DNA from 2 places in the Kitasatospora sp. NBC_00315 genome. Region 2 is predicted to be linked to the other one. Evidence: riboswitches for the same ligand, from Rfam matches in the RefSeq annotation. Region 2 holds a riboswitch; the other holds the start of a gene.

Region 1 (4,158 bases), 390 kb from region 2:
GCGGGAAGGCGCCGCGGCCGGCGTACTCGGCGGCGTCGTCGAGGATCTCCTCGATGCGCAGCAGCTGGTTGTACTTGGCGACGCGCTCGGAGCGGGCCGGGGCGCCGGTCTTGATCTGGCCGCAGTTGGTGGCGACGGCGAGGTCCGCGATGGTGACGTCCTCGGTCTCACCGGAGCGGTGCGACATCATGCAGCGGTAGCCGTTGCGCTGGGCCAGCTCGACGGCGTCCAGGGTCTCGGTGAGCGAGCCGATCTGGTTGACCTTCACCAGCAGCGCGTTGGCGGTGCCGGTCTCGATGCCGCGGGCGAGGCGGGTCGGGTTGGTGACGAACAGGTCGTCGCCGACCAGCTGGACCTTGTCACCGAGCTTGACGGTCATGGCCTTCCAGCCGTCCCAGTCCTGCTCGTCCAGCGGGTCCTCGATGGAGACCAGCGGGTAGGCGGCGACCAGCTCGGCGTAGTAGTCGATGAGCTCGGCCGAGGAAAGGCCCTTGCCCTCGAACTGGTAGGCGCCGTCCTTGTAGAACTCGGAGGCGGCGACGTCGAGCGCCAGCGCGACGTCCTTGCCGGGCACGTAGCCGGCCTTCTTGATGGCCTCGACGATGAGGTCGAGCGCCTCGCGGTTGCTCTCCAGGTTCGGGGCGAAGCCGCCCTCGTCGCCGAGGCCGGTGGAGAGGCCGCGCTCCTTCAGGACGCCCTTGAGCGTGTGGTAGACCTCGACGCCCCAGCGGACGGCCTCGGAGAAGGACTCCGCGCCGATCGGAGCGATCATGAACTCCTGGATGTCGACGTTGGAGTCCGCGTGCGAGCCGCCGTTGAGGATGTTCATCATCGGGACGGGCAGGACGTGCGCGTTCGGGCCGCCGAGGTAGCGGAACAGCGGCAGGTCCGAGGCCTCGGAGGCGGCGTGCGCGACGGCCAGCGAGACGCCCAGGATGGCGTTGGCGCCGAGCGAGGACTTGTCCGGGGTGGCGTCCAGGTCGAGCATGGCCTGGTCGATCAGGCGCTGCTCGGTGGCGTCGTAGCCGACCAGCTCCGGGCCGATCTGCTCGATGACGGCCAGAACGGCCTTCTCCACGCCCTTGCCGAAGTAGCGGTTCTTGTCACCGTCACGCAGCTCCAGCGCCTCGAAAGCACCGGTCGAGGCGCCCGAGGGGACAGCGGCACGGCCGGTGCTGCCGTCGTCGAGACCGACCTCGACCTCGACCGTGGGGTTGCCACGCGAGTCGAGAATCTCACGGGCTACGACGACATCAATGGACGGCACGAGGCATCTCCTAGCGGAAGCAGGTACCCGCAAACTGTTGTGGTGTCTGCGGATGATTGCGGAGTCGTTACGACCAGAGCCTAACCGCAAGGGCTCGCTGGGCCACGTCGGCCCGGGTCCCGTCTCAGGGTGTGGCCCGGCTACCCGTCAGTAGTTCACCTGGATGCCGCGCGGGATGCACCCAGAGCAGAACGAAGGGGGCCGTACCGGATATGTACGACCGCCGCACCCGCCTCTCGGGCGGCCCGCCCGGCCCGGGCCCGCGCGCGGGCGGGCCCGGACCGGGGGTCAGGCCCGCCCGAGATCCAGGACCTGACCCGGCACGATGAGGTCCGGGTCGCCGCCGACGACCGGACGGTTGCCGTCGTACAGCGCGCTCCAGCCGCCGGCCACGCCCTGGCCGCCGGCGATGGAACCGAGGGTGTCGCCGCTCTGCACGGTGTAGCTCCGGCCGCCGGTGACGGGAGCGGTGGCCGTGGCGGCCGCGGCCTGCGGGGCGGCCTGCGCGGCGGCGCCCGCGTACTGGTCGTAGACGCTGCGGTGGCTGGTCCAGTACCAGTCGCCGTTGTCCTGGTACCAGAAGACCCGGGCGTCCGCGTCCCAGCCCGTACGGCCGGTGAAGTCGGGGTTCCGGTCGGCCGTGTCGTCCGACCGGTCCGCCCCCGGCGGCGCGGCGGCCGAGCGGGAGTCGGCCGAGCGGGAGTCGGCCGAGGACTCCGCGGAGGAGGACTCGGTGACGGAGTCGGAGGTGTCGGCCTGGGCGGCCGGGCCGCCCTTGCGCAGGCCGGCCTTGCCCGAGCAGACCGGCCAGGCGCCGGGCCCCTGCGCGGCGAGCACCTTCTCCGCGACCGAGATCTGCTGCCCCTTACTGGCCCGGTGCGCCTGTGGGGCGTACTGGCCGCCGCCGTAGGCCTTCCAGGTGCTCTGACTGAACTGCAGCCCGCCGTAGTACCCGTTGCCGGTGTTGATGCTCCAGTTCCCGCCGCTCTCGCACTGGGCCACCTTGTCCCAGATGGTGACGGGGGCCGCGTGGGCGCCGGTGGCGGTGAGGAGCGGCATCGAGAGGCCGATGCCGGCCACGCCCGCCACGGCGATGACCTTCTCGGTCCGGGTACGACGACGGTGACGACCGTTACCAACGAACAGCATGAGGATGTCCCTCTCCGCACGCCTGCGAGGTGAGCTGTCGGGTTCGGACCGGGAGGTGGCCCGGCCGCCGGTCGCAGGAACGATCCTGCTAGGGCGGCTTCACCCCAAGCCGTGGGGAACGGCAGAAAAACCTGGGTCCCCCGCCCCTGCCCGAGGGTCTGGTCGGTTTCCCGGAGGCGCGGCGGGCAGGACTCGGCGTTCCGCGCACGGGGCTCGCAGCTGCGAACTGCAGGGAGAGTAGACAGATCCTCAGATCAATCACAAGCTCATATCGCTCACATCACGCGGAAATTACGACAAGCATTGGATCGTCTACAAACCACACCCATATGTACGGATTGATACGCCTTCTGACCGCCCATGACCGGTTCTGTCCGACACGCCGTCAGGGCGAGTCGACCGGATCCGACGCCTTCTCCGGCGTGAATTCGATCGGCAGTTCCCGCAGTCCGCGCATGATCAGGCCACCGCGCCAGCGCAGATCGGCCGGATCCGCCGCGAGGCGCAGATCGGGCAGCCGGGTCAGCAGCGTCGCCAGCGCGGCCTGCCCCTCCAGTCGGGCCAGCGGGGCGCCGATGCAGTAGTGGATGCCGTGACCGAACCCCAGGTGCGGGTTGTCCTTGCGGGCGAGGTCGAGCGTGTTCTCGTCGGCGAACCGGGCCGGGTCGCGGTCGGCCGCCGCCAGCACCACCAGCACCGGATCACCCACCGGGATGTCCACCCCGCCGATGGCCAGCGGCTCGGTGGCGAACCGCCAGGTGGCCAGCTCCACCGGACCGTCGTAGCGGAGCAGCTCCTCGATCCCGGTCTCCAGCAGCCCGCGCTCGCCACGCGCGAGGGAGCCCTGGAGCAGATCGAGCTGCCCCGGGTTCCGGAACAGCGCGTACATGCCGTTGCCGATCAGGTTGATCGTCGTCTCGAATCCCGCGAAGAGGAGGACGAAGCACATCGCCGCGGCCTCGTTCTCGGTGAGGTGCTCCCCGTGGTCGCTCGCCCGGATCAGATCGGAGATCAGGTCGTCCCCGAGATCGGCCCGCTTGCGGTGGATCAGCTCCAGCAGGTACGCCCGGATCCGCTTCACCGCCCTGGCCACCCCGCCGCGCGGGCCGCCGCCGTGCCGGATCATCATCGCGGCCCAGTCGCGGAAGTCGTCCTGGTCCTCCGGAGGAACCCCCAGCAGGTCGCAGATCGCGTAGATGGGGAGGGGGAAGGCGAACTCGTGGATCAGATCGGCCGATCCGCGCGCCGCGAAGGAGTCGAGCAGGCGGTCGGTCAGCTGCTGGACCCTCGGTCCGAACTCGGCCACCCGGCGCGGGGTGAACGCCTTGGAGACCAGTCGGCGCAACCGGGTGTGGTCCGGCGGGTCGATGTTGAGCAGGTGCGTCATGAGGTCCGCCTGCCGCTCCCCCGGAATGCCCACCCGGCCCGTGCGGTGCGCCTGCTCGCTGTGATGGGCGGGATTCTTGGAGAGCCGGCCGTCGGCCAACGCCTGTCGGGCGTCCGCGTACCGGGTGACCAGCCAGGCCTCCACCCCGCTGGGGAGGGTCGTGCGGTGCACGGGGGCGTGCTCGCGCAACCACGCGTAAGCGGGGTACGGATCGGCGGCGAACTCCCACGTGAACAGGGGCGGCTGGGCGGGCGCCCCACCGGAGCGCTGCGGTTCGGGCTGGTCGGTGTGCGGCTGAACAGGCATGTCCCGACGGTATCCGGTGGGCCGAAGGCGTGAGCCTGGTCACCTGATG
Region 2 (4,158 bases):
GGTCCTCGGCCAGCTGGAAGGCGCCGGCGATCGACAGCGAGGCGAACCCGTGCGCCACCGCCCGCACCGTCCGGGCCGCGTGGATGATCTCGGAGCCCTCCAGCCCGTACTCCCGCAGCACCGCGACGATCACCCCGACCAGGGCGGCCGCCGCTTCGGCCAGTTCGTCGTCGAGCTGCGGCGCCTGCGGCAGCGAGGCGTACCGGTGCGGGTGCTCGGTGGCGTACGCGTGGTAGGCGCGCAGCACCGCCTCGACCGCCGCGTCGCCGCCGCGCCCGACGGCCGCGGCCGCGAGCTCGGCGGTGAGCTCCTCGGTGATCCGTACCGCCACCAGGCGGCGCAGCTCGGCGAGGCCGCCGGAGACGTGCTTGTAGAGGGAGGGGGTGGCGACGCCGGCGCGGGCGGCGACGGCGGCCAGGGTCAGGGCCCCGGGGCCCTGCTCGTCGATCAGGTCGAGGGCGTGCGTGACGACGCCCTCCGGGGTGAGTCCGACGCGTGGCAAGGGGTTCTCCGTGGGGGAAGGGGCGAACGGGGGACTACGCCGACTCGCCGAGGAAGGCGAGGAGGGCGTCGGCGGTGGTCTGCGGGCGCTCCAGCATCAGGTAGTGCCCGGCCCCCTCGATCATCACCTTGCGGCCGTTCAGCGCGGCGGCCTGGTGGTCGGCGACCAGTTCGGGCTTGGGGAAGTCAGGGTCCCCGGAGCCCATCACGGCCAGCGCCGGGCAGGTCACGGCGGTGCTCCAGCCGACCGGCGCGGCGTTCCCACCGAGGTGGCCCCGGGTGGCCTGCTTGCGGCCGGGGGTCCGCAGGGCGGCCACCACGCCGGTCCGGTGCTCCTCGAAGCCGGCGGGCTTGGTGGGGAAGGCGAAGCGCTGGTAGGTGCCCCAGGTGCTGGGGAAGCGCAGCCAGAGCGCTCCGACGGTCTTCATCAGCGCCTTCTGGAAGGCGTTCGCCGGGGGGCCCTCGATGAACGCGCTCAGCAGGGCGATCCCGGCGACCCGCTCGGGGGCCAGCCCGGCCGCCCTGACCACGGTGGCGCCGGTGTACGAGTGGCCGACCAGCACGGCGCGCCCGATGCCGAGGTGGTCGAGCAGGGCGAGGGCGTCGGTGGCGATCGCGGCCGGGGAGTAGTCGTCCCAGGCGATCGAGGCGTCGCCGAAGCCGCGCAGGTCCATCGTGACGACCCGGTGGCCGGCCGCGGCCAGCAGCGGGCGCAGGTCCCGGTAGATGCTGCGGGAGACCAGCATGCCGGGCAGCAGCAGGACGGTGGTGCCGGTGCCGTGCCCGGTGTCGTCGTACCCGAGCCGGCCGCCGGGGACGTCGAGGTAACGGGTGGCGAGTGCGTCGGTGCTGGACATCGCGGGCCTCCTTGGCCTGTGGGCCGTGCTGTCGGCGTGCTGCCGATAGCCATAAAGCTAAGGCTAATAGCCTTAGCCGTCAAGCGGCGTTCGCGAGGTCGTGCCGTCCGACGGCGGGGGATGCCGTGGTCCGGGCCGACGGCGGGAGGGGGGCCGCCGCAGGGGCGGCGGGCGGCGCACGCCCCGCCCCCGCCGGGCTCAGATCCCGTCGACCTTGAACGGGTCGTGCTCGGCCAGCAGCTTCTCCAGCCGGGCCTGGTCGACCCGGGTGACGATCTCGGTGTTCTCCTGGCGGTCCCGGATCACCTTGGCCAGCGTGAAGGCGGACGTCACGGTGTACAGCAGGCCGACCGCCAGGAAGGCCCGGGTCCACGTGCCGACCGGGAGATAGGCGATCCCGACCGCGAGGGCGGTGGCGGCGATGGCGAAGGACAGCACGGCCTGGACGTGGTACGCCGCCGTGGTGCGCGACTGCATCGATGAGGTCATGCGGTCAGGATGGCCGCGCGCCATGCCGCGCACATGAGTACGTGTACTCAAAATTGGGCAGCGGTTCGTTGACACATGCTCACGATCCGTAGTGGCACCGGAAGGCAACCATGCCAAAACGCCCATTCCGCCCACACTGATGGTGACTCACATCCTCGGACGGCTTGGAATCAGAGCTGCCTAGGATTAACGTTTGATAACGCAGCGCGGTCGGCAACGCCGTGACCAGACGGCACCGTGCGCCTGCGCCTAATCCCGACGACGGGCCCTGCGGGGTGCGTCCGGGAGCCGGGGAACCACCGTTCCTTGGGGTGAATCGGCCAGGCCCAGGCCCGGCCGTAGGAGACCTTCCTGCTCCGAACCCGTCAGCTAACCCGGTAGGCGCGAAGGAAGGAAAGGAGCGCGCCTCCGTGGCGTCGACGCACTCTCCGGCATACCCTCCCGGCTCCGCGGCCGGAACCCAGCTGCTCGAAGAGCCCGGGCCGCCGGCCTACGCCGGTGCGTACGGGGACTCCCCGGGCGGTGGGGCCGCGGCCTCGCAGTCGGCCGACAGCAACCGGCACCGGATGCCCCGTCAGACCCGTGGGACGGCCCCGCTGCTCGGTGTCACCGCGATGGCCGCCACCCTCGGCGCCACCGGTTTCGCCTCCGCGACCCCCGCCGCCGCACCGGCCGTCAGCACGCCCGACGAGGCGCCGGCACTCTCGGCCGACCCCGGACTGGCGCTCGCCGCCCGGATCCAGCAGCAGGCCGACAGTCAGCGCACCGCCGCCGACGAGAGCGCCCGGGTGGTGGCCGCCCAGGTGGCCGAGACCAAGCGCGCCGCGCAGCAGCACGAGGCCGAGCAGGCCGCCGCGGCCGCGGAGCGGGCCGAGCTCGACGCCGTCCAGCTGCCGGTCCACGACTACCACCTGTCCGCGCACTACGGGCAGAGCGCCTCGTACTGGGCACACCTGCACACCGGCCTCGACTTCGCCGCCTCCACCGGCACCCCGGTGTACGCGGTCGGCTCCGGCAGCATCACCTCGGCCGGCTGGTCCGGCTCGTACGGCTACCGGATCATCCAGACGCTGCCCGACGGCACCGAGATCTGGTACTGCCACCTCTCCTCGATCCTCAAGACCTCGGGCAAGGTCGTCCCGGGTCAGCAGATCGGCAAGGTCGGCGCCACCGGCAACGTCACCGGCCCGCACCTGCACGTCGAGGTGCGCCCCGACGGCGGCGCTCCGGTCGACCCGGAGGCCTGGTTCCAGCAGCGCGGCCTCAACCCCTGACGGACCGTCCCGGCCCCGGCCCCGCGCGGGGCCGGGGCCGGGCGCCGTTCACTCCCCGGCGTCCTGCTCCTGCGGGAGGCCGTCCTGGGGGAAGCCGTCCTGCGGGTACGCGTCCTCGGCCGGCAGGGTCGCCAGGTACGCGTCGATCTCCTCCTGGCCCGGTTCGGGCGCCAGGTCCGGGTACTGCGTGACCAGCAGCTCGGCGAGCCCCGGCACCGTCCAGCCGCCCAGCAGCTCCAGGGCCCGCGCGACGACCGCCGCCTCGAAGTCCGCCGGATCGCCCGCCAGCTCCGGCGGCATCGGCAGCCCGAGTGCGGTCAGCCCGGCCAGGTTGCGGTAGCTGCGCCGGGTCAGCCCGTCCTCCAGCAGCAGCCGCCCGCCGTCGGTGGCCATCCCGATCGCCAGCATCCGGGCCGGACCCCAGCCACCGTCGCCGTCCACCCGGTCCAGGACGCCCGCCTCCTCCAGCGCCCGGTACGCCGACGCGCGGTCCTCCTGCGCCAGCTCGCGGAAGCCGTCCAGCCAGGCGCGCACCGCCGCCGGATCCCGGTCGTCCACGCCGTCCGCGCGCAGCAGCAGCGTGTACAGCCGGGGCCAGGTCACCAGGTCCGCCCGGCGCAGCAGCCCGGCCGCCACCTCGCCCTGCCACTCGGCCTCCGCCCGCAGCCGCTCCCGGCGCTTGGCGTTCAGCCGCTTGACGGCCCGCTGGTGCTCGATCAGCAGCAGCACCGCCGCCCCGTACGCGAGCGGGTCCTCGTCCGGGGCCGGCTGGACGTACAGGTGGAGCCGCTCGTACAGCAGCTGCTCCAGCAGGGCCGAGGTCAGCTCCGGCCAGCCGTCGTGCAGCCTGGCGCCGCCGAGCTCCAGCAGCGTCAGCACCACCCGCAGCGGGCCCTCGGCCACCGGTTCGCGGCCCTCGGCCGCCGCCCAGGCGAGCAGTTCGGCGGACCGGGTCCGCGGGACGAGCCGCAGGTCATCGTGGTTCATGTGACGAACGGTAGCCGCTGTACCGTTGTCCGACATGGTCCCCGTACAGC

The links. Region 2 has a riboswitch for cyclic di-AMP ahead of OG823_RS15520 (M23 family metallopeptidase). Riboswitches for the same ligand answer to the same signal wherever they lie in the genome.
Region 1: linked by a shared signal. The riboswitch ahead of OG823_RS13795 (transglycosylase family protein) and the one ahead of OG823_RS15520 (M23 family metallopeptidase) in region 2 are both predicted to bind cyclic di-AMP.

Annotation. Positions count from the first base shown of each region.
Region 1 is NZ_CP108025.1:3,437,973-3,442,130, forward strand. It holds gene eno (phosphopyruvate hydratase) at 1-1,267, opposite strand, end outside; gene OG823_RS13795 (transglycosylase family protein) at 1,556-2,416, opposite strand; cyclic di-AMP (ydaO/yuaA leader) riboswitch at 2,422-2,591, opposite strand; gene OG823_RS13800 (cytochrome P450) at 2,802-4,109, opposite strand.
Region 2 is NZ_CP108025.1:3,824,874-3,829,031, reverse strand. It holds gene OG823_RS15535 (TetR-like C-terminal domain-containing protein) at 1-502, opposite strand, end outside; gene OG823_RS15530 (alpha/beta fold hydrolase) at 537-1,358, opposite strand; gene OG823_RS15525 (YiaA/YiaB family inner membrane protein) at 1,557-1,847, opposite strand; cyclic di-AMP (ydaO/yuaA leader) riboswitch at 2,084-2,245, shown strand; gene OG823_RS15520 (M23 family metallopeptidase) at 2,414-3,121, shown strand; gene OG823_RS15515 (hypothetical protein) at 3,170-4,108, opposite strand; gene OG823_RS15510 (GNAT family N-acetyltransferase) at 4,143-4,158, shown strand, end outside.